3 regions of the Actinomadura chokoriensis genome follow, and region 3 is predicted to be linked to each of the others. Evidence: riboswitches for the same ligand, from Rfam matches in the RefSeq annotation. Region 3 holds a riboswitch; each other region holds the start of a gene.
The links. A riboswitch is a leader RNA that binds a small molecule or an ion and turns the genes downstream of it on or off. The one in region 3 is predicted to bind cyclic di-AMP.
Positions count from the first base shown of each region.

Region 1: linked by a shared signal. The riboswitch ahead of ABFX46_RS02885 (hypothetical protein) and the one ahead of ABFX46_RS14175 (C40 family peptidase) in region 3 are both predicted to bind cyclic di-AMP.
Region 2: linked by a shared signal. The riboswitch ahead of ABFX46_RS35450 (CHAP domain-containing protein) and the one ahead of ABFX46_RS14175 (C40 family peptidase) in region 3 are both predicted to bind cyclic di-AMP.

Region 1 covers NZ_BAAAMW010000001.1:585,324-592,862, reverse strand. The annotation lists gene ABFX46_RS02905 (polyprenyl synthetase family protein) at 1-218, shown strand, start outside; gene shc (squalene--hopene cyclase) at 248-2,116, shown strand; gene hpnH (adenosyl-hopene transferase HpnH) at 2,193-3,197, shown strand; gene ABFX46_RS02890 (SAM-dependent methyltransferase) at 3,262-4,068, shown strand; gene ABFX46_RS02885 (hypothetical protein) at 4,055-4,711, opposite strand; cyclic di-AMP (ydaO/yuaA leader) riboswitch at 4,719-4,858, opposite strand; gene ABFX46_RS02880 (hypothetical protein) at 5,107-5,769, opposite strand; gene ABFX46_RS02875 (sensor histidine kinase) at 5,968-7,539, shown strand, end outside.
Region 2 covers NZ_BAAAMW010000025.1:4,397-11,935, reverse strand. The annotation lists gene ABFX46_RS35455 (bifunctional glycosyltransferase/CDP-glycerol:glycerophosphate glycerophosphotransferase) at 1-2,791, opposite strand, end outside; gene ABFX46_RS35450 (CHAP domain-containing protein) at 3,048-3,812, opposite strand; cyclic di-AMP (ydaO/yuaA leader) riboswitch at 3,824-3,979, opposite strand; gene ABFX46_RS35445 (PP2C family protein-serine/threonine phosphatase) at 4,433-6,322, opposite strand; gene ABFX46_RS35440 (hypothetical protein) at 6,507-7,178, opposite strand; tRNA gene ABFX46_RS35435 (tRNA-Pro) at 7,482-7,539, shown strand, end outside.
Region 3 covers NZ_BAAAMW010000005.1:250,030-257,568, reverse strand. The annotation lists gene ABFX46_RS14195 (histone-like nucleoid-structuring protein Lsr2) at 1-322, opposite strand, end outside; gene ABFX46_RS14190 (RDD family protein) at 1,387-2,064, opposite strand; gene ABFX46_RS14185 (RDD family protein) at 2,072-2,875, opposite strand; gene ABFX46_RS14180 (amino-acid N-acetyltransferase) at 2,881-3,402, opposite strand; cyclic di-AMP (ydaO/yuaA leader) riboswitch at 3,701-3,901, shown strand; gene ABFX46_RS14175 (C40 family peptidase) at 3,959-4,900, shown strand; gene ABFX46_RS14170 (transcriptional regulator) at 5,116-5,346, opposite strand; gene ABFX46_RS14165 (LacI family DNA-binding transcriptional regulator) at 5,833-6,855, shown strand; gene ABFX46_RS14160 (cytochrome P450) at 6,951-7,539, shown strand, end outside.

The DNA of each region.
Region 1 (7,539 bases), on a different contig from region 3:
TCGCCGAGCTGTACCGGAAGCCGGACCCGCCGTCCGAGGACACCTTGCGCGAGATGGCGCGGCTGGTCGAGGCGGCCGGCGGCCGCGACTGGGCCGCCGAGGAGGCCGACCGCCGCATCGCCTCCGCCGAGCGGCACCTCGACCAGTCCGGGATGGACGCCCTCGTGGCCGCCGAGTTCCGGGACATCGCCCTGTTCGTCACCTCCCGGGACCACTGACCCGGCACGTGCGAGAAGGAGACCGCCGAATGACCACGACGGAAGAGGCGCCGGGGCTCACCGGCGCGGCGGCCGGCGCGCTCGACGCGGCCCGCGCCCACCTGCTCGGCCTCCAGTCGCCGGAGGGCTGGTGGAAGGCCGAACTGGAGACCAACGTCACGATGGACGCCGAGGACCTGCTGCTCCGCGAGTTCCTCGGCATCCGCACCGAGGAGGAGACGGCGGAGGCGGCGCGCTGGATCCGCTCGCAGCAGCGCGCGGACGGCACGTGGGCGAACTTCCACGGCGGCCCCGCCGACCTGTCCACCACGATCGAGGCGTACGTCGCGCTGCGGCTGGCCGGCGACCCGCCGGACGCCGGCCACATGCTCGCCGCCGCCAAGTACGCGCGGGACGCGGGCGGCATCGAGGGCAGCCGGGTGTTCACCCGGATCTGGCTGGCGCTGTTCGGGCAGTGGTCGTGGGACGACCTTCCGGTCATGCCGCCGGAGCTGATGTTCCTGCCGAGCCGGGTGCCGCTGAACGTGTACGACTGGGCGTGCTGGGCGCGGCAGACGATCGTCCCGCTGACGATCCTCGGGTCGCTGCGGCCCGTCCGGTCGCTGCCGGTCGACCTGGCCGAGCTGCGCGGCGGCGCCGTGCCGCCGGACGGCGCGAAGGGCTGGGGGCGGGTCTTCAACGCGCTCGACCGCGTCCTGCACGTGTACGAGAAGGCGCCGGTGCGGCCGCTGCGCCGGGCCGCGCTGCGCCGCGCCGCCGACTGGATCATCGCGCGGCAGGAGGCCGACGGCTGCTGGGGCGGGATCCAGCCGCCCTGGGTGTACTCGCTGATGGCGCTGAACGTCCTCGGCTACGGCCTCGACCATCCCGTCGTCAAGCGCGGGCTGGACGGCTTGGAGCGGTTCACCATCCGGGACGAGAAGGGCCGCCGCCTGGAGGCGTGCCAGTCGCCGGTCTGGGACACCGTCCTCGCCATGAACGCCCTCGGCGACGCCGGCGCCGCCCCCGACGACCCCGCGCTGCTGCGCGCCGCGCACTGGGTCGTCGGCGAGGAGGTCAAGGGCCTCGGCGACTGGGCGGTGCGCCGGCCCGACCTGCCGCCGGGCGGGTGGGCGTTCGAGTTCGACAACGACATCTACCCCGACACCGACGACACCGCCGAGGCGATCCTGGCGCTGCGCAAGGTGGCGCTGCCGGAGGCGGAGGCGCCGATCGAGCGGGCGGTCCGGTGGCTGAACGGCATGGCGTCGCGGGACGGCGGCTTCGGCGCGTTCGACGCCGACAACACCCGCGGGCTGTGCACCAAGCTGCCGTTCTGCGACTTCGGCGCCGTCATCGACCCGCCGTCCGCGGACGTCACCGCGCACGTCGTCGAGGCGCTCTCCAAGGAGGGCCTCGCCGAGTCGCCCGTGGTGAAGCGGGCCGTGGTGTGGCTGCTGAAGGCGCAGGAGGCGGACGGCTCCTGGTTCGGACGCTGGGGCGCCAACCACGTGTACGGGACGGGCGGCGCGGTGCCCGCGCTGATCGCCGCCGGGGTCCGCCCGGAGAAGCCCGCGATCCGGCGCGCCGTGGCGTGGCTGGAGGAGCACCAGAACTCCGATGGCGGCTGGGGCGAGGACCTGCGCTCCTACGAGGACCCGGCCTGGATCGGGCGGGGCGGGTCGACCCCGTCGCAGACGGCGTGGGCGCTGCTGGCGCTGCTCGCCGCCGGTGAGCGCTCCGCCGCCGTGGACGCCGGCGTCCGGTGGCTGGTGGAGAACCAGCGCCCGGACGGGACCTGGGACGAGGACCAGTTCACCGGCACCGGATTCCCCGGCGACTTCTACATCAACTACCACCTGTACCGCCTGGTGTTCCCGATCAGCGCCCTGGGCCGCTATCTGGAAGCCGCCACATGACGCGCCTTTCCGACCTGCGCGGGTCGGGCCGGTCGAGGCCGAGGAGATTCACCCTGCCAAAGGAGGTCCGAACACAATGAGCATGCCGCTTCGCCAGAGCCTTCGCATCGGGGGCTATATCCTCCGCAACAAACTGCGCGGCAGGGAGAAGTTCCCGCTGATCGTGGAGTTGGAACCGCTTTTCGCGTGCAATCTGGCCTGCGCGGGATGCGGGAAGATCCAGCACCCCGCCGACACGCTGAAAAGGCGCATGCCCGTCGAGCAGGCCGTCGCCGCCATCGAGGAATGCGGCGCGCCGATGGTCTCCATCGCGGGCGGCGAGCCGCTCATGCACCCGAAGATCCACGAGATCGTGAACGAGCTCGTGAAGCGCAAGAAGTTCGTCTTCCTGTGCACGAACGCGGTGCTCATTCCCCGCCATATCGACAAGTTCGAGCCGTCGCCGTACTTCGCGTGGGCCGTGCACATCGACGGCCTCCGGGAACGGCACGACGAGTCGGTCTGCAAGGAGGGCGTCTTCGACGACGCGGTCGCCGCCATCAAGGAGTGCAAGCGGCGCGGCTTCCGGGTCACGACCAACACGACGATCTTCAACACCGACACGCCGCAGACCGTCATCGACGTCATGAACTACCTCAATGACGATCTGCAGGTCGACGAGATGATGATCTCGCCCGGCTACGCCTACGACAAGGCGCCCGACCAGGAGCACTTCCTCGGCGTCCAGGAGACCCGCGAACTGTTCGGCAAGGCGTTCGCGAACGGCAACCGCAAGCGCTGGCGCCTCAACCACTCGCCGCTGTTCCTGGACTTCCTGGAGGGGAAGGTCGACTTCCCCTGCACGGCGTGGGCGATCCCGTCCTACTCGCTCTTCGGGTGGCAGCGCCCCTGCTACCTGATGTCGGACGGGTACACCCAGACCTACCAGGAGCTCCTGGACGAGACCGACTGGGAGTCCTACGGGCGGGGCCGCGACCCGCGCTGCGCGAACTGCATGGCGCACTGCGGCTACGAGCCCACGGCGGTCATGGCCACCGTCGGCTCGCTGAAGGAGTCGCTGCGGGCCATGCGCGACACCTGACCGGAACGCCCGGAGAGTCGGGGTTCGCCCCACTCTCCGGGCGCACATGATCTACCATCCGGTCATGGCGGACGAGTGGCCTCCGGCCGAACTTGACTTCGACAAGCCCACGATCGCGCGGGCCTACGACGCGCTCCTCGGCGGCAAGGACAACTTCGCCGCCGACCGCGCCCTGGCCGACCAGACGGCCGAGCTGATCCCGGGACTGCGCGAATCCGCCGTCGAGAACCGCAAGGTCCTCGTCCGCGGCGTCCGCTACCTGGCCCGCGAGGCGGGCATGGACCAGTTCCTCGACCTCGGCAGCGGGCTGCCCACCCTGGAGAACACCCATGAGGTGGCCCAGCGCGAGAACCCCGAGGCCCGGGTCGTCTACGTCGACATCGACCCCCTCGTCGCCGTCCACGGCCGCGCGCTGCTGGCCAGCAACGACGCCACGAGGGTGACGACCGGCGACGTCCGCGACCCGGCGGCCGTGCTGGCGGACCCCGCCGTCGAGGGCTTCCTCGACTTCTCCCGGCCGGCCGTGGTCATGATGGTCGGGATGCTGCACTACCTCTCCCCGGACGTCGTCGACGGCGTGGTCTCCGCCTACCGCGACGTCCTGGCCCCGGGCAGCCACCTCTTCATGACGTCCCTCGTGGACACGGGCCTGCCCCAGCAGCAGGAGCTGGCCCGCATCACACGGGAGAACCTCGAGGAGGGGTGGGCGCGCACCCCCGCCGAGATCGAGGCCCAGTTCGGCGACTTCGAGCTGGTCGACCCCGGCGTGACCTACACGGCCCTGTGGCGTCCCGACTCTCCCGTCGACCCGGACAACCTCACTCCGGGCGAGCAGCTCGGGATGGCCGGGATCGCCCTCAAGCGCCGCTGAGCTTCACGGGCCGGTACGCCTTGTACTCGCTGCCGGACGACAGACCGTAGTCCCGCGTCCGGTAGTCGGTGCCGTACCGGCCCCGCTGCTCGTAGGCCCAGTACGACGTGTGCCGGCTGTTGGCCCACTTCTCGAAGATGACGACGTGCCTCGTCGTGTTGGTGCCCTGGGCGTCCATGACGAGGTCGCCCTTCTTGAGCTCGGACATCTTGATCCGCTTGGTGAAGCGCGACGACGTCAGCCCGACCGTGTTCGGCCCCGGCTTCGGCAGTCCGAGGGTCATGGCGACGAAGCCGGAGCAGTCGGTCCGGTAGCCCTCGTGGTAGTCGGACTGGCTGTAGCGCACCCGCTCGTCGCTGTGCGGGTTCCAGGTCTTCGCCCGCGCGATGACCTGCGACCGCTCATCAACGTCGGACTTGCCGGCCTTCTCGGACTTGCTGGACGTGGTGGACTCGCCGGGGTCGGCCGCCCGCGGCTTCGGGACGCTGTGCACGGCGGCGGCCGACGTTCCGGTCTCCTCCGGCGACTTCGCCGCCTGGACGGTCGTGGCGGCCACGCCGAACACGGCGAGACCGATCAGTGCGCCGTTGGCGCGGGGGCTCAGGCCGAACGGACCCGGGCGTTTGCTGTGCTTGCCTTTCAAGGGGGGCTCCTTCTTCCATAAGCCGCCTACCGGGTTAGCTGACGGGTTCGGACGTGGAAGTCGCCCTACGGCCTGGAATCGGCCGATTCACCCCAGTGAGGGTGGGTCCCCGGCTCCGCACTACGGCGGACTCGGCGGTTGCCGCTGCGAGAGAGAGCGGCGTTGCTGTTGTCAGGCCCTGCGGAAGGGCGCGGGCGGACGCGATCGTCGCGCGCCGCCGGACGGCACGTGGAGCGCGCCGCCGCCACCGGCTCCGAGCCGGGTGGAACAAGAACGCCTGGGAAGCGCCTTGGCGGGGGCCAAGCTACTCACATCGCCAAGAGATGGCAAACCCCCGCAAAATCAAACTCCCAGCTCAGGCACCCTGCCGCCGGCCCGCCAGGGCCCGCCGGCCCTTACCGGGAAGGCCCTGCGGGGCTCTGCTCGGCGGGCGCCGGAGCGGGCAGGACGATGCGGGGGGTGAGGGCGAGGCGCAGGCCGAGGACGCCGTAGGAGAGGCCGAGCCAGGCCGTGCCCGGGAGGGTGCCGCCGTCGTCGCCGATGACGGCCTGCCCGATGCCCGCGACCGGCAGCCACAGCCCGCAGAGCAGGAACTGCCAGCGCAGCAGGCCGCGGTAGCGGCCGACCCTGGCGACGGCGATGCCGAGGACCAGCATGCCGAGCATCGACAGCGGCCAGCACATGTCGAACGGGATCACCCAGCCCGGGGTGTCGCCGTCGTAGGCGACCGCCAGCGGGCACCAGACGAGCGCCGGGCCGAACAGGACCATCTCCACGATCGCGATGGAGCGGCCCTTGCCCCCTCCGGTCGCGTTCGTGGACAGGACGAGCGCGACGAGGCACAGGACGCCGAGCAGGAACGCCATGCTGCCCCAGATCTCGACCGGGACGATCTCGTCCTGGACCTCGTTCCCGGCGATGAGCAGGCCGGTGATCCAGGCGGCGGTGCCGGCGACGGCGGCGGCGCCGGTGAGGCGGGTCCGGAGCAGGAGCCCGCCCGGCGCGGAACCGGACGGCTCGTCCGGATAGACGGAACTGGGCCGGACGTGTACGGTCATCTGTCTTCTCCCTGTGCGGGGCGGCGCCGGATCGCGCCGCCATGACCCCGACGCTCCGTCCCCGATGTCCCGGGCGCCCAGTGACGGCGGCGGCGGGCGCGCCCCGGACCGCGCCTCATCCGCCGGTGACCGGTGTCCCCGGTCGGCAGGGACGCCGCTCCCAGGTGGCCGGGACGCCGCGCGCACCATGCTGGCCGGGTGAGGAGCGCCCTTCCGGCGCCTCGGGCCGAGCGGCTCCTGAGGGCGTCCGCCGTCGTGGTCGCCGCGCTGTGCGTCGCGGCGACCGTCGCGACGGTCTGGCTGGACGTCCTCATGGCGGGCGGCGACCGGCCCCCGGACCCGCTCGACTGGGCGCACTGGGGCTCGGCGGGCTCCGGGCTGCCGGTGGCGGTCGCCGGCGGCGTCCTGGCGACGCGGCTGCCGCGGCACCCGCTGACGTGGCTGCTGCTGGCGGGCGGGTCGATCGCCGTCGTGGACGGGATCACCGCGGCGTACGCGTCGCTGTCGGTGCTGGAGCACGGCGGCGGCCTGCCGCTGACGGCGTTCACCGTGTACGCGGGCGCCCGGTTCGGCCCGATGATCAACATGATCGTGCCGCTGACGCTGATGTTCTTCCCGGACGGGCGGCTGCCGTCGCGGCGCTGGCGCTGGCCCGTGGCGGTCGCGATCACCGCGCAGGCGATCGGGGTCGTGGCGCTGCTGATGGTGCCGTGGCGGGTGTTCTCGCACGGCGAGCCGCTCACGCCGGCCCTGCGGGACGTCCCGCTGGACCCGCTGACGCCGCCGCTGCCCGACGCGCTCTGGCCGGTGTCGGGCCTGATGTTCTGGATCGGCTTCCTCACCTCGTTCGGGGTGTCGATCGCCGCGTTCACCGTGCGCTTCCGCCGGTCGGACGCGGTGCGCAAGGCGCAGTTGCGGTGGATGCTGCTGGCGCTCGCGGCCAACGTCGTCCTCATCGCCGCCGGGGGGCTGCTGACGGAGGTGACGCCGCCGTCGGTGAACTGGTGGATCGGCGACATCTCCCTCGTCCTCATGCACGCGGCGCTCGCGGCCGCGGTGCTGGTCGCGGTCGCCCGGTACCGGCTGTACGACGTGGACCTCCTGCTCGGCTGGACGCTGCTGTACGCCGCCCTCGCGACCGCCGTGGTCGGCATCGACGTGGCGGTGTTCGTCGGCGTCGGGACGTTCATCGACGAGCCGCTCGCGGCGGTGGCCGGCGCGGGCGTCGTCGCCGTGCTGTACGCGCCGCTGCGCCTGCGGCTCCAGCGGTGGGTGAACCGGGTGCTGACCGGGCGGGCCGAGCCCTACGACGTCGTGTCGGCGCTGGCGCGGAGGCTGGAGCGCTCGATGGGGCCGGACGAGATGCTGCTGGAGGTGGCGCGGGCGGTGGCGGAGTCGTTCCGGTCCCCGTACGTGCGCGTGGAGCTGGACCGCGCCGACGGCCGGACGGTCGCGGTGGAGCACGGGACGGCGCGCGACGACGTCGTCGTCCTGCCGTTCGGCTACCGGGGCGCGGCGATCGGGCGGCTCGCGCTCGTCCCGCGCAGCGGGTCGCGGCTGCCGGCCGCCGACCAGCGGCTCCTCGCCGACGTCGTCCGGCAGGCGGCCGCGGCGGCGCGCGCGACGGCGCTGACGGAGGAGCTGCAGCGCAGCCGGGAGCAGCTCGTGACGGGCATCGCCGAGGAGCGGCGGCGGCTGCGCCGCGACCTGCACGACGGGCTGGGGCCGTCGCTCGCCGCGGCCGCGCTGAAGATCGAGGCGGCCCGCAAC
Region 2 (7,539 bases), on a different contig from region 3:
AGCGCGCGGCGAACGCGCGGCGCCGGGCCGCGTGGACGGCCTCCGCCGCGTCCAGGCCGGCGAGCGCGGCGACGAGCTCCTCCTGCGTGCGGGTGATCGGCCCGGGACCGTGCCGGTCCAGGTCGAAGTAGCCGGTGGTGAGGTCGCGGCCGTCCGGGAGGTGCAGGATGATCGGCCGGTCCAGCAGCGCGAAGTCGAACATGATCGAGGAGTGGTCGGTGATCAGCGCGTCCGCGAGCAGCAGCAGCGGGGTGACGTCGGGCACGGCGCCGACGTCCCGCATGACCGCGCGGGCACCGGGCGGGACGTTGGCCCGGCACAGGTAGTGCGGCCGGACGAACAGCACGTACTCCTCGCCCAGTTCCCGCGCGAAGAGCTCCGGGTCGACGGGCGGCTCCAGCAGCTTGACGGGCCGGCCCTTCGGCCCGGTCGCGAACGTGGGCGCGTACAGGACGGCGCGGCGCCCGTCGCCGAGGCCGAGCGACGCGCGGAGCGACGCCACCTCGGCGGCCAGCTCGGCGTCGCCGTCCACCCCGTTGACCAGCGGGTCGTTGCGCGGGTAGCCGGCCGGCAGCAGCTCGGAGCGGACGCCGAGGCCCGTGCAGAGCGTCTCGGCGTCGTGCCCGGAGCGCACCAGGAAGCAGTCGTAGCGCTCCACCATCCGGCGCAGCCGGGCCCGCTCGGCGGCGGGTGCGATCTTGAGCCGCGGCTGGTCGAGGCCCATGAGCTTGAAGGCCGAACCGTGCCAGGTCTGGATGTAGGTGGTCTCCGGGCGCTTGCGGAGGCCCTCCGGGTAGCCCTGGTTGTCGATCCAGAACTCGGCGCGGGCCAGCGCCAGGAAGTACGCCCAGGAGCCGCGCCGGACCAGCGCGGCGTCGTCCGGGAACCCCGTGGGGGACGACGCGTACGACCACACCGCCCGCACCGGCCGGCCCGTCCTGCGCAGCTCCCGGTAGATGTACTTGGGGTTGTCCGAGTAGTGCCGGCCCAGGTGGCTCTCGAAGACGGCCAGGCCGGGCCGGACCGGCAGCCGGCTCAGCACCCGGTTGAACACGGCGATCTTGGTTTTGCGGGAGGTCAGCGTCCGCCGGACGGCCTTCTCCGCCTCGCGCGCCCGGCGCCAGGCCAGCCGTCCCGCCGGTGAGCGGGCGGCGCGCAGCGCGGCGGCCCCGGCGAGCCGCGCCCACGGGTTCGCCGTCTCCAGCGCGAAGGCCAGGTGCCCGCCCTCGGTGACGTAGGAGCGGAGCCGGTCCGCGGCGATCCTGGTCAGCCGGGGCCGGACGGGCAGCGCGACGCCCGTCAGGGACGGGGATCCGCGGCCCTCGCCGGGGCGGGTGACCATCTCCTCGCCGTCCACCCGGACGCGGAGCCGCACGTCCCAGACGGGGTCGATGAACCCGACCGGCCTGATCCGCGCGGCCGGGGCGAACTCCGACCGCCACGCCAGCCGCTCCCCCTCGTGGCGGACGGTCGCGCGGGCCCGCGCCCGGCGGGCGCGGCGGCGCCGGTCGCAGAACTCCAGCGTCCCGGCCAGCTCGGCGTCCGGGGGGACGCGGTCCAGGGGGTTCAGCACGTGCCCGGCCATCAGGACGCGGTCGCCGCGCATCTCCAGCCGCGTCACCGTGTTGGCCGGGCGCAGCTCCTTCAGCGGCCGGACGTGGAAGCCGAAGCCCGTGACGTCCAGGATCGCGCGGCCGAGCGTGCCGCGCGGGCGTGCCGCGCCCCAGAAGACCCGCCCGTCGCGCTCCACCAGCCGCGCGCGCAGCTCGGGCCGCTCGGCGGGCCGGTACTCGGCGGCGGCGAGCGCCCCGTCGTGGTCGCCCTCCCGGATCAGGTACGCGGCGATCGCGGGCATCGGGTTGGCCAGCTCGTAGACGCGCGGGTCCAGCTCGGCGAGGTAGCCGGCCGCGAGGTCCAGGAAGCGCTCCCGGTAGCCGGCGTCGCGGTCGCGCAGCTCCCGCAGGTAGAGGACCAGATCGTGGTTGACGAACTTCACACCCTTGGCCTGCCGCAGGTCGTGCGCGCCGCGCAGCGCGAACAGCATGTCGATGCGCCGGTGGATCTCCAGCCGGTCGGCGAAGTTGGCCAGCTCGGCGCGCCGGTTGGAGATCGACGGCGCCGCCGTCCGCTGCCGGACGAGCCAGTGGTAGACGCGGTGCGGGATCAGCGCGGTCCGGCCCGCCGCCAGGTACGCCTCGGCGGTGAACAGCAGGTCCTCGTAGTGCAGCCGTTCGACGAACCGGAGCCCGTGCTCCTCCAGGAAGCCGCGCCGGTAGGCCTTGTTGGTCGACAGGGTGTCGTAGAGGAGGTCGGGGTTCTCGGCCAGCGACCCGTACACGGCGCTGTTCCGGTAGAGCCACGGGTACCAGGGGCGGATGCGCCCCTTCGCGCCCGCGGGGACGTCCAGGAAGACCCGGTCGCAGAGGCCGGAGACCAGGTCGGCGCCGGTGTCCTCGGCGGCGGCGACCAGGTTGAGGCAGGCGTGCCGGTCCAGCAGGTCGTCGCTGTCGAGGAACATCAGGTAGCGGCCGGACGACGCGTCGATCCCGGTGTTGCGGGGCCGTCCGCACCCCCCGGAGTTGGACGGCAGGTGGACGGCCCGGACCCGCCCCGGGTGCGCGGCGGCGAGCCGGTCGGCGACCTCCCCGGTGCCGTCGGTGCTGGCGTCGTCGACGATCACGGTCTCGACGCCGCCCAGCGACTGCGCCAGCGACGAGGCGACCGCCTGCGGCAGCTGCCGCGCGTCGTTGTAGGCGATCACCACCACGCTCACATCCGGGCGCACCCGCATGGGCATCCCCCCTTCCCCCGGTTCCGCCGGAACTGAGCCAGCCCGCAGGAGCTGGTCGGACGCGTCGCCAGTGATTCCTATCCCGGAACTCCGCACTGAGGTCCAAGCAGGATCAAAGGCTGCTAATGCTTCGCATTACCCGACTTCAGCGGAGACATGGCGCAGATCACCAGGAACGCCCGAAGGCGCCCGGCCGGGGGCCGGGCGCCTTCAGGTCTGGGAGGGTCTTCGAAGTGCTGGGCTGGGAGAGCCGGGGTCAGCTCTTCGCGTAGTCGGGGTAGCCGAAGCCCACGATCTGCGACAGCTTGCGGGTCTTCTTCTGCACCTCGTTGTCGCTGTTGCCCTCGATGGTCTTGACGGTGCCGTCGCCGTTGTCCTTCACGACGAGGCCGACGTGGTCGATGTCACCGATGGAGCCACCGGAGCCGTTCTTCCAGTCGAAGAACACGACGGCGCCCGGCTTGGGCTTGTCGCCCCAGCGGTCGGTCTTCTTGAACCAGCTGGCGTGCTGGACGGTGTAGGCGTCCCAGCCCATGTTCTTCACGCCGGTCTGGGCGCCGAGCCAGGACACGAACATGTCGCACCACTGGGCGCCGTTGTAGGCCTTGACGGAGAATCCGCCGTCGCGCTGGGCGGTGGCCTTGGCGTGCGGGGTCGAGACGTACCAGTCGTGGAACTTGGTCTGGCCGCCCTTGCCCTCGCTGATGCCGACCTGCTTCTGGGCCAGCTTGATGACCTCGGAGGCCTGGACGGCGCGCGGCGCGACCTTGTAGCCGGCCTCCTTGGCCTCGGCGGTGGTCATGGCCGCGGAGCCCTTGGACGCGCTGTTGGACGCGGTGCTCTGCTCGGCCACGGCCGCCGCCGCCTGAGCGGGCGTCTCGGCCGCGGCGCTGCCACCGGCGAGGGGGTTGAGGACGGCGAGCCCGACGGCTCCGGCCAGGACCGCACCGGCGGCGACGCCGACGGCCTTGTCCTCGGACGAGAAGCGGTTGAGCGAAAGTCGATCGAAACGACCGGTCATGCAGGGAATCTCCTTGTCTTCCATGACGCCTACCGGGTTAGCTGACGGATTCGGGCATGGAAGCAGCCCTACGGCGCGGCTCTCGACGCGCCGATTCACCCCTGGAACATTGGGTCCCCGGCTCCGTCCGGTCGCGTGGACCGGGACGGACTCGGCCTCGCACCGCGTGACGCGGCGCAGACTATTCGGATGGATCTCAGCGACTGATCTCGGTGAGGGTGCGCGCGTCAGGTGGCGCGCATCGCGTGCGGATACCGCTCCGCGATCCTCGGCCGCGCGTGGCACGGCCGGCGGCAACGCATGGGGTGCGCTGCGGGATTCGGATAGAAGGTAGCAACCTTCTCAAGAAAAGCAAACCAGACACAAACCTCGTTTATGCCCGCTTCATGCCCTTCCAAGGATTCACCAACAGCGTCAGGCCGCCGGGTGTTCCCGATCTTTCCCAGACTGCCCCTCAGCCCTTTGCCCGCAGGGCTTACCGGCAGATGAGCAAAAGGTAAAGAACGTCTGAGTGCGCGTCGGCCGACACGCCGGCCACCGCCGCGTACCGGCCCTGACCACGGCCCTGACTGAGTCCTAGCTCACACGACGCGGCCTCTCGGGGCCGTGCGTGCGCCCGGTCACTCGATGTGCAGGGCGAACAGCGTGGTGTCGTCCGCCGCCCGGTCGAACTCCATCCGCGTCATCACCTCGTCGAGGGCCAGGTCCGGGCGCATCGAGGAGTCCTGCAGGATCGCGGTGAGGCGGCCGATGCGCTCGTCCAGATCGGCGTCCCTGCGCTCCACCAGGCCGTCGGTGTAGAGGAACAGCAGGTCCCCCGGGCGCAGCCCGGTGGTGATCGTCGTGTAGTGCCAGGGCATCGCGCCGAGCATCGGGTCCCGGACGACCTCCAGCGGCGCCGCCCGCCCCTCCCGGACCAGGATCGGCGGCGGATGGCCCGCGCACGTCCACTCCAGCGCCCGCCGGGACGGGTCGTAGTGGGCAACGATCGCGGTGCCCGTCGCAGGCGGGTCCATGGTGCCGACCAGCTCGTTCAGCCAGCCCACCAGCCGCCCCGCCGGCTCCCCGGTGCAGGCGAGGCCGAGCAGGCCGTTGCGGGTCCGCGCCATGGCGGCCGCCGCCGGCAGCCCGTGCCCGGCCGCGTCGCCGATGGCGAACAGGCCCCGGCCGTCCGGCAGCGCGCGGGTCGCGAACCAGTCCCCGCCGATGCGGGCGGTGCTCTCCGCCGCCAGGCTGCGGACCGCCATGCCGAGGCCCGGCAGCTGCTCCACCTCGTCCTCGTCCGGCAGGATCGCGCGGCGCAGCGTCACCGCCACCTTCCGCTCCTGCGCCGTCCGGGCCTGCTGCTTCAGCATCTGCCGGCGGGTCTCGGCGAGCGCCCGCTCGACGCCGCGGCGCCGGGTGATGTCCTGCGAGACGACGTTGATCGAGATCGGCAGCCCGGAGTCGCCGAGCACCGGCTCGGCGAACAGCCACAGGTGCCGCGGCGTGCCGTCCTGCCCGATCACGCGGTGCTCGGCCTCCACCGGCTCCCGGCGCGAGAACATCGTCTGGACGGCCTCCTCCACCAGCGGCAGGTCGTCGTCCGCCACGGCCTTCGGCAGGTCGTGCGGCATCGGCGGCACCTCGTCGGGGGCGAGGCCGTAGTTGGCGCGCATCTGCGGCGTCCAGTCCGACTCCCCGGTCGCGAGGTCCCACTCGCCGAAGCCGATCAGCGCCAGCCGCTCGACCCGCTCCAGCCGCCGCGCGACGCGGTCCTCGGCCGCGTGGTACCGCCAGGTGACGCACACCCCGGTCGGCACCCGCACGCACCGGACGCTCATCCGCGACGACCGGGACAGGCCGCGCTGGGCGGTGGAGTACATGATCGAGGGGCGCTCGGCCGGCCGGCCCGTCTCCAGCACCTCGACGTACTCGTCGAAGAGCCCGCTGAGCACCGCGCCCGGATCCGTCCGCAGCAGCCGGAGCCCGGTCAGCTCCGCCCCGCCGCGCCCGAACATGTCCCGGGTGGCGGCGTTCAGCTCGGCGTAGAGGAAGTCGGCCACGGTCCCGTCGGCCCCCCGGACCGGCACCAGGTGCGCGCAGGAGTCGAGCGTCCCGTCCAGCACCGCCCGCGCCACGGGATCCTCGCCCACCTCGGCGAGGATCTCGGCGTCGCCCCCGGTGTCCTCGGCGGTCACCCGGCGCAGGACGTCCTCGGCCTCGGTCAGCACGGCCTTGCGCTCCTCCGTGCCGCCCTCGGCCCGCGGCGCCCGCCGCCCGGCGAGCACCGCCCCCACCGGGCCCTCGCCCCGGTCCTTGACCAGCAGGGCCGCCGCCTCGGTGAGGTCGATGTCCAGATCGCGCGCGAGCCAGATCAGATGCTGCAGGGCCTCCCCCGGCGGGACGCCGAGCCGCCGTCCCAGCACGACCCGCGCCTCCGCCAGCACCGCGCGGTCGTGCGCGGCGCCCCGCAGGTCCTCCAGGTCCGCAACGTGCACCCCGGGCTGGGTGCCCTCCGCTTCCGCCAACCCTGTGTCCCCCGTTCGGCGTCACTGCCCCTGGGAGAAAAAAGCTACATACGCCAGCGAAGGACTATTCGCCCACAACCTGGTAAACAGCCCAGATCTTTGCCATGGATTTCCGTTCCCGTCCGGCCGCACCGCTTCCGATGACCCAGTCCGGACGGAACCCTTCCCCGCCCTGTGACCCGCGTCACGCCGCCCGGTAGACGTCCCTGGTCAGCGCCGTGATCCGCGCCGCCGCGGCCCGGAACGACGACCCCGCCGGCTGCAATGTCAGCACCACGACGATCTTGTCCCCCACCACCCCGGTCGTATGCAGCACGGGCCGTCCGAGCCCCAGATCGGGCCGCCACGCCGCGGGCCGCGCCCCGCCCTTCTTGCACGGCTCCGCCGGCACGTCCCCGAACCCGGACCACCCCTGCTTCACCGCCCACGGCCGCTTCACCGCCCGCGGGATCCCGAACGTCTGGTCGAACCCGTCCTTCCCGCACGGCGTCGACTTCCGCAACTGCTCGAGCACGAACTCCCGCTGCGCCTCCGGCGCCTCGTCCAGCAGATACCGGTAGGTCTTGACCACGTCCTCGGCACTGAGCGCCGTGTACCCCCAGAACCCGGGCTTCTCCGCGGGCGGCGGCGCCGTCTCCGCCAGCCCCACCCGCCGCACCATCCGCTCGATGATCTCCCCCTGCCCGCCCCGCCGCCAGAACTCCGTCGCCGCGTGATCATCGCTCGACCTGAGCATCGGCACCAGCAGCGCCCGATCCGCCGCCGACACCCGGTGCCGCTCCATGAAGTCCAGCGCGATGAGGATCTTCACCACCGACGCCGACCGAAACGTCCGCCGCGGCTCCCGCTCCACCACGACCCGCCCCGCCCCCCGATCAAAAACGACAAAGGAGGCCCGAACCCCCTCAGGCACCCGCACAGCCGGCGCCGACTCCCCCGGCCGGGCCGCCTCCGGCGTCTCCGCCGCCCCCTCGGAACTCCGGCCCATCGCCCGTCCCCCTCCCCCACACCCGCACACCAACCCCAGGCAAACGACCCCGGCCACCACGGCTCGCGAAGACACCATCCGCCCTCCCTACCAGAGATCACCGCCCCCACAACCCGGTACGCACGACCCCGCGGACTGCGCTACAGTAATCACGCCCGCTCAGCCGGGCACCGGGACGTGGCGCAGTTTGGTAGCGCACTTGACTGGGGGTCAAGGGGTCGTGGGTTCA
Region 3 (7,539 bases):
AGCTGGCCGCCTCGTACTGCTCGATCACGTGTGCCGGGATGCGTCCGCGCTCATTGACCTTGATGCCATTGTTCTTGGCCCAGGCGCGGATCTCGGCGCTGCGTTCCCGGCTGGACGCGCCGCGCTGCCGGCGGCGACGCGAGACCGTGCCCGCCTTGCGGGACTTCTCCACGAACGGCTGCAGCGATTCCCGCAGCTTCGTTGCGTTGGCGCCACTGAGGTCGATCTCGTAGGAGGCGCCGTCGATCGAGAACGCTACGGTCTCGTCCGCCTCGCCACCGTCGAGGTCGTCGACGAGAAGCACCTGAACCTTCTGTGCCATGGGGACAGACCTTTCGGCTGGAGCAAACTTTCAATCGGTTGACAAAGATATACCGAGAACTCCGCGGATGACAATTCAAGGCTCGGCGATGAACCGGGAACCAACCGGGATCCGGTCGAAGTCGCCTTCCGCGCGGTGACCGGCCGTAATCGCGATCGCCGTTTCCGAAGCCTCCGGGGCCCGGGCGAGGGCCCGGCGCGGCTCGGTGCGCGTGAATTTCCTGCGCGGGGACGTCATGGAGGTTTTCGCACGTGACCGGTGTCACGGGCCACTGCGGCGGTCCACCGCGCCGACCTCGCATGACAGGTGCGACCGGGGCGGAGGAGCGGCCGTCCATTGGAGCGGGTTCACCGGGCTCCCGCTTTCGCGGAGATCATCCCCTGACCGGCGGATGTCGAGGGATAACGGCCGACTCGGCGGTCCCGAAAATCTGTTCCGCCGCCGGACGGCTCACGGTTCCGCCGCCCATACGCCGACCACCGGACGGGAAGTCGCCATCCCCGTGGCCATCGGCGATCCCGCCGAAGCCCGCCCTCGCCCTTGAAGGCTGGAAATCGGGAGATTGAGGCACAATCCGACCGCCCGATCTCCAGTTCTTCGCCCTCGGGGCACTGGAGCGGCGGGGCGAACGTGGTCCGCCAACCGCCGCCGCGCGCATGCGCGCGGGAAAGTCCGTTCCGGTGAGACGGTGTCGCATCAGAGTAAGTCCCGTACCGCTATGAAGCGACACCGCGGACGGGACAGTAGACGCCGCAGTAGTCGGCGCAGTGGGCGACACAGTAGACGGCGCAGTAGTCCGCGCGGTTGGCGGCGCGGCAACAGCGCGGGAAGCAACTTTCAATCCGGAGGCGGCATCCGGGACACGACACATCCCGGTGGATTCAGGGCCGTAACCGAACAAGCTGGGATTCGCCCGCGAACGCGAGCGTCCGAAACGGACCCGGGGCATCTCGGAAGGATGTAGAAGGCAAGTGAATACCGTCGTCCTGCGATAGATCGCCGAACGGACGGCGGCGTGGGGGATCAAGCCTCCCCGAGGGCGCCCGAACGGGCCTGAGCGGGCCTCAGAAGCCCTGGGAATCGCGGCGTGCGCGCTTTACAACGAGTGTCCCCGCGAGCCTGTCATGGACGGCCTGGCGGCGCGTCCCCTCGAACAGGACACCGGCGTTCACGACCCAGAAGACGCTCGCCAAGACGCCGAGGACGGGAATCGGGCGCACCGCGATCGGCAGCGAATAGACCGCGGCCCGGAGAACGCACTGCAGAACGCCGGGATGGCCGCCGGCCTCCACCTCGCCGGCCTCCACCTCGCCGGCCTCCACCTCGCCGGGCACGGCCCCCTCGGACGCTCCCCCATGCGGCGCAGCGCCTCCAGAAGCGGTCTCCGCCTCTGGAGGCGCGGTCACGGGCACGAAGCCCGGTACGGAGACGGGGATGCCCCCAAGGCCGCCCATGGGCGCGCCGCTCGCCTCCTCTGCGTCCGCCTTGCCCGCCTCTGCGGCGGGCAAGGCGGTGACGACCTCGATGCCAGCGAAGCGCTTGCCCAGCGTCCGGCCCCAGAGGGCCAGCTGGACCGCCTCGTACAGGAGCATGCAGCCGGCCACGGCGGGCGGCGCGACGACGTCCACCATGTGCCCGGACACCAGCTCGCGGACGACGACGATGACGGGCACGCCGACGACGAGCGTGTCGACGACGCGCGCCAGCAGCCGCTGGCCCGGTTCGGCAAGGGGAACCGCCATCGCGGCCCTACTCCGCGTACTCGGTGTATTCGGAGTACTCGTCGTATCCGGTCCGCTCGTCGATGACGAGCGTGCCGGCGAAACGGTCGTGCAGGGCCTGGTGCAGGGGCTGGTCCCAGATCGCCCACAGGTAGGCCATCACGCCGCCCACCCAGACAAGGGCCATCCCATACGCGGCGTACTCCCACACCATCACGGCGAGGATGAGGAAGAAGAAGACACCGACCTGGTAGCCGACGTGGACGATCCCCGCCCGCCACACCGCCTGCGTCGTGCTCATAGGACGTCCCGCAGGGCGCGCCTGGACGATGCCCAGGCCCAGGACGCGCTTGCCCAGCGTCCGTCCCCACATCGACAGCTGGACGGCCTCGTAGAGGAACGGCAGCACCGACATGACGCAGAACAGGGTGAAGATGATGGGCCAGTTCCAGATGCCGCCCTCGTCCTGGTCGCTGCCGCTCTTGTCGCCGAGCCCGAACGCGGCGACCGTCACGGGCAGGACGAGCGCGAACCCGAAGACGGCGACGAGAGCGTTGTCGATGACCCTGGCTCCGGCCCGCCGGAGGATCGGGGCCAGTTGCATCTCACCGCCGTGGGAGTCGCCGTACTGGTCGTAGGACGATTCGTAGGTCTGCCCCCAGTCCTGCTGGGGCTGCTGCTGCCACTGCTGCGTCGACGGCTGCCGCTGCTGGGGTTGCTGAGGCTGCTGCGGTTGCTGCCACTGGGGACCTTGGTACGGGGGCGGCGGGCCGTAGGAACCCTGCCCCTGCGGCTGCTGGTAACGCCGCCCGCGGTTGGGGGAATCGCTCATTTGGGTCAGTCCTCCAGGCGAAGCAACATCCGGGTGTTGCCCAACGTATTGGGCTTGACCCGATCGAGGTCCAAGAACTCTGCCACGCCTTCGTCGTAAGAGCGGAGAAGCTCCTCGTACACCTCTGGCGCCACCGGAGTCCCGAGGATCTGCTGGAAGCCGTGGCGGCCGAAGAACTCCACCTCGAAGGTAAGGCAGAACACCCGCCGCACGCCCAGTTCCCGCGCGGTGTCCAGAAGCCGCGTGACGATGCGGTGCCCGATGCCGCGTCCGCCGTGCCCCTTGTCCACGGCGACGGAGCGGACCTCCGCGAGGTCCTCCCACATCACGTGCAGCGCGCCGCAGCCGACGACGCGCCCCGGCGACCCCTGCCGGACGTCCTCGGCGACCCAGAACTCCTGGACGTCCTCGTACAGCTTCACCGTGCTCTTCTTCAGCAGGCGCCGCCCCGATCCGGCGTACAGATCGACCAGCCTGCGGATCTCCTGAACGTCGGCGGTACGGGCACGCCGGATCTCGACCTCCACAAACAGGCGAGATTATCGAACACCGGCTCCGGCCGAACGCACGCGTCCCCAACCGAACACAGGCGCGCCCAGACGTGCGGCGGGCGTTCTCCATGTGTGACTAGATAAAAACGACTAGGCCGAAGTCGCACACAAGTCGTCCACCCTCGAAAAAGTGACTCAAAACACAGTTCCCAACACGGGGCGTACTCGGCGGTCCAGCACGCCCCGCCCCGGCGACCTGCGATTTCATGGGTTCTGGTTGGCATCCATTGCGCGTTCCGTTAGTGTCCCGCTGACGTCGGCCACCCGCAGAACGGAGGCCGAACCGCCGAATCCGCGGGCCGCAACCAGCGCCCCGGGAGCCGGGGACCCACTTTCGGAGCGTCCGGGGCCGCCCCGGGCCGCCGCCGTGAGGGGTGAATCCGCAACGCCGCGGGATGACCCGCGCACGCTCGCGGACGGGCTGCTCCGGCCCCAACCCGTCAGCTAACCCGGTAGGCGGACGAGGAGAGGAGAATTCGTGCAGCAATCGCGGCCTGCTTCCCTTTCACGATTTCGCGGCCGCGCGGTCACCGTGGCCGGTGCGCTCATCGCGCTGACGGCCGCACCGCACGTCATCGCCCCGCACACCGTCGCCGTCGCGCACGCCGACCCGGAGCCCTCCACCAAGGAGCTCACCTCCAAGGCGTTCCAGCTCGCCGACCAGCTCGAGCAGCTCACCGAGCAGTACAACGGCATGAAGGTGAAGCTCGCCCAGTCCAAGCGCGCCGCCAAGGTCGCCACGGAGAACGCCGCGCGGCAGGAGAAGTCGCTCGAGGCCATCCGCCAGAAGGTCGGCGCCCTCGCCGCGACCAGCTACATGCAGGGCGGATCGGACCCGACGGTCTCGTTCGTCGCCTCCCAGGACCCGCAGGCCGTCCTCGACCAGGCCGCGACCCTGCACTACTTCGCCAAGCAGGACAGCACCAAGGTGCTCGGCCTCATGCAGGCCATGCAGGCCGCGCAGCGCGCCCGCAAGTCCTCCGAGGCGCGCGCCCAGCAGGTCAAGGACCTGCGGACCCAGCTCGACGCGCAGCGCAAGAAGATCACCGACGCGTACGAGAAGATCCGCGGCACGATCATCAAGCGGGACCCCGCGGCGCTCGCCAAGCTCCCCGTCATCGGCACCGGCAAGGCCGCGCAGGCGCTGCGGTACGCGATGGGCAAGCTCGGACGCCCCTACGTGTGGGGCGCCGCCGGTCCGAGCACCTTCGACTGCTCCGGCCTCACGATGTGGGCCTACAAGCAGGTGGGCATCAACCTCCCGCACTACACCGGCAGCCAGTGGAACGCGGGAACCCACGTGTCGCGCAGCCAGCTCCAGCCGGGCGACCTCGTGTTCTTCTACTCCGATCTCCACCACATGGGGATGTACATCGGCAACGGCAAGATGATCCACGCGCCGCACACCGGTGACGTCGTGAAGATCGCCTCCATGGCCGGACGTCCCTTCGCCGGCGGCGTCCGGGTCGCCTGACCCGCGCCCCCGCCGAAGATCTGCGCGCATCACGAGGAGACCCAGCGGACGCGGGGGTTCGCGAACGCCGTCCGCGGCGACGCCTTGTGCAGGGACCTACCTGCCTGGGCGCCGGCGCCGCCGCTGCGGGGTCGGACGGAATTCGACTGTGTTCGCCGCCTGGATCTCTGGATGACGCCCGCCCGTCCCCTGGCGGGCGTCGAGGGGTGAAGCCGCTAGATGAGCTGCCTCCGGGCCGCCCACACCACGGCCTCGATAGGGGTGTTGACCTCCAGCCGGTCGCAGATCGTCCGCAACCGGCGCCGCAAGGTCCGTGCGCTCAGCTCCAGCTTGCGTGCCGCCACATCGGCGGTGACACCGCTCGCGATCTGGGCGAGCAGCCGGATCTCCTCCTCGCTCAGCCCGAAATCGTCGGTGCCACGACGTGCGAGTGTGGCTGTTTCCACTCCGTCCTCCCTCGTCCGTGGTGATGACCGCGGGGATGCAGCCGTCCGCTGCACAGGCACGGGTTGGGCCTCTGTACGCGCGTTGGGTTGCCGGGTCCGGAGCCTTCCGGACTTAGATCATCGGGTTCCTTTTCTGTTTCGCGAGCTTGGCCGGAGGTGGCCGCCTGGCCGATTGCGGGGTCGTTCGGGGGAACTCCGGGTGACGATTCACTCGTTGGCCGTCCGAGGGAGCCGGGATGAGATCGCCAGCCATCCGCACCCGTCCCTCCTCGTTGGACTCGCCAGATCCCGCCGCGGAGCAAGATCGTGAATCGTTTCAAGCTACGCTTCGGCTCGGAACGCTAGGCGGCCGGATCCGGCCCGTCAAGCGCTGCCCAAATGCGCTATGTGACCGTGTGACCACACAGCGTGGCCGCATTATCGGTGGCATGCCGCGTATAACTCCACTACCTGGGAAAACACCCCCGGAGCGGGACGAGGAGCGAGTTGCCACAGACCAGTATTCGTGAGGTCGCGAGGCGGGCTGGAGTCTCAGTTGGGACCGTTTCGAATGTCCTAAACCGGCCAGATCTCGTGGCCGAAGCTACCCGTGACCGCGTCCGCGCGGCGATCGAGGAGCTCGGATTCGTGCGGAACGAGTCCGCCCGGCGGCTCCGCCGGGGCCCCGACCGCACCGCGGGCGAGTTCGGCGACCAGCCGCGCCGGGCCTTCGGCATCGTCGTCGAGGACCTCACCAACCCCTACGCGTCCGACGTCGCGCGCGGCGCCGAGGCCGCGCTGAACGAGGCGGGCCACGACGCCCTGTGGCTCTCCAGCGACCACCAGTCCGCCAAGGAGCGCCGCTCGCTGGAACTCCTGACGGAGCAGCGCGCGGCCGGGGTCCTGATCATCCCGGTCGGGCTGGGCCCCGGCGACATCTCGCGGCTGCGCGCCGCCGGCATGAGCGTGGTGCTGATCGACCGCGACTCCCCCCAGGCGTGCTCGGCGCGGGTCGACCATGTCGCGGGCGGGGAGATCGCCGCCGCCCACCTGCTCGGCATCGGCCGCGAGCGGATCGTGTTCGTGACCGGCGTCCCGGAGCCGCAGCCCTGCGTGGAGCGCCGCGACGGCGCCGCCCGGACGATCGTCGAGGCGGGCTTCACCAAGCCCCGCACGCTGGTCCAGGACGCGCTGAGCCCCACCGAGGGCCAGGCCGCCGCCCACGAGGTCATGGCGATGAGGCCGCGGCCGGACGGGGTGTTCTGCGCCAACGACCTGCTGGCCATCGGCCTGATCAACGAGCTGACCAGGCTCGGCGTCCGCGTCCCGGACGACATCGCCGTCATCGGCTACGACGACATCGAGCTCGCCGCGAGCGCCGCCGTCCCGCTGACCACGATCCGGCAGCCGCGCCGGGAACTGGGCTGGGAGGCCGCAGAGCTGGCGCTGGCCGAGATGAGCGAGGGCAAGTCGCACCAGCACCGCCAGGTCGTCCAGCGCCCCGAGCTCATCATCCGCGAAAGCGCTTAACGCCCCGGGCCGCCGTCAAGGACGACGGCGGGCCCGGCGGGCTCCCGGCCGTCCAGGCTATTGACAGATCGTCTTAAATCCGGGTGACTTAGGGCATGGAGGACAGGACGGGGCAGGCCGTGGAGGCCGAGGCCGCGGCGGTCCTCGGGTTCGATCCGGGTGATCCGGCCTTCCGGGCCGACCCTTACGCCCACTACCGCCGTCTCTCGCCCGCCGGAAACCGCCTGCACCGGACGGACGTCGGCCTCCGCGTGACGACCTCCTACAGCCTCTGCGAGCAGGTGCTGCGCGACCCCCGGTTCGGGCATCGCCCCGAGGGCGGCGGCCTGTGGCGCGAGTCGCGGGCGCCGAACCCGTCGTTCCTGACGATGGACCCGCCCGACCACACCCGGCTCAGGCGGCTGGTCAGCAAGGCGTTCACCCCGCGGCTCGTCGAGCGGCTGCGGCCGCGCGTGGAGGCGCTGGTCGACGGGCTGCTGGACGGGCTGTCCGGCGAGGTCGACCTGATCGCGGCGCTGGCGTATCCGCTCCCCGTCATCGTGATCAGCGAGATGCTCGGCGTCCCCGCGCGGGACCGCGACCTGTTCAAGGGCTGGTCCGACAGCCTCGCGCGCGGACTCGACCCCGACTTCCTCCTGCCGGAGGCCGAGATCGCCGAGCGCGAGACGGCCCGAGAGGAGTTCG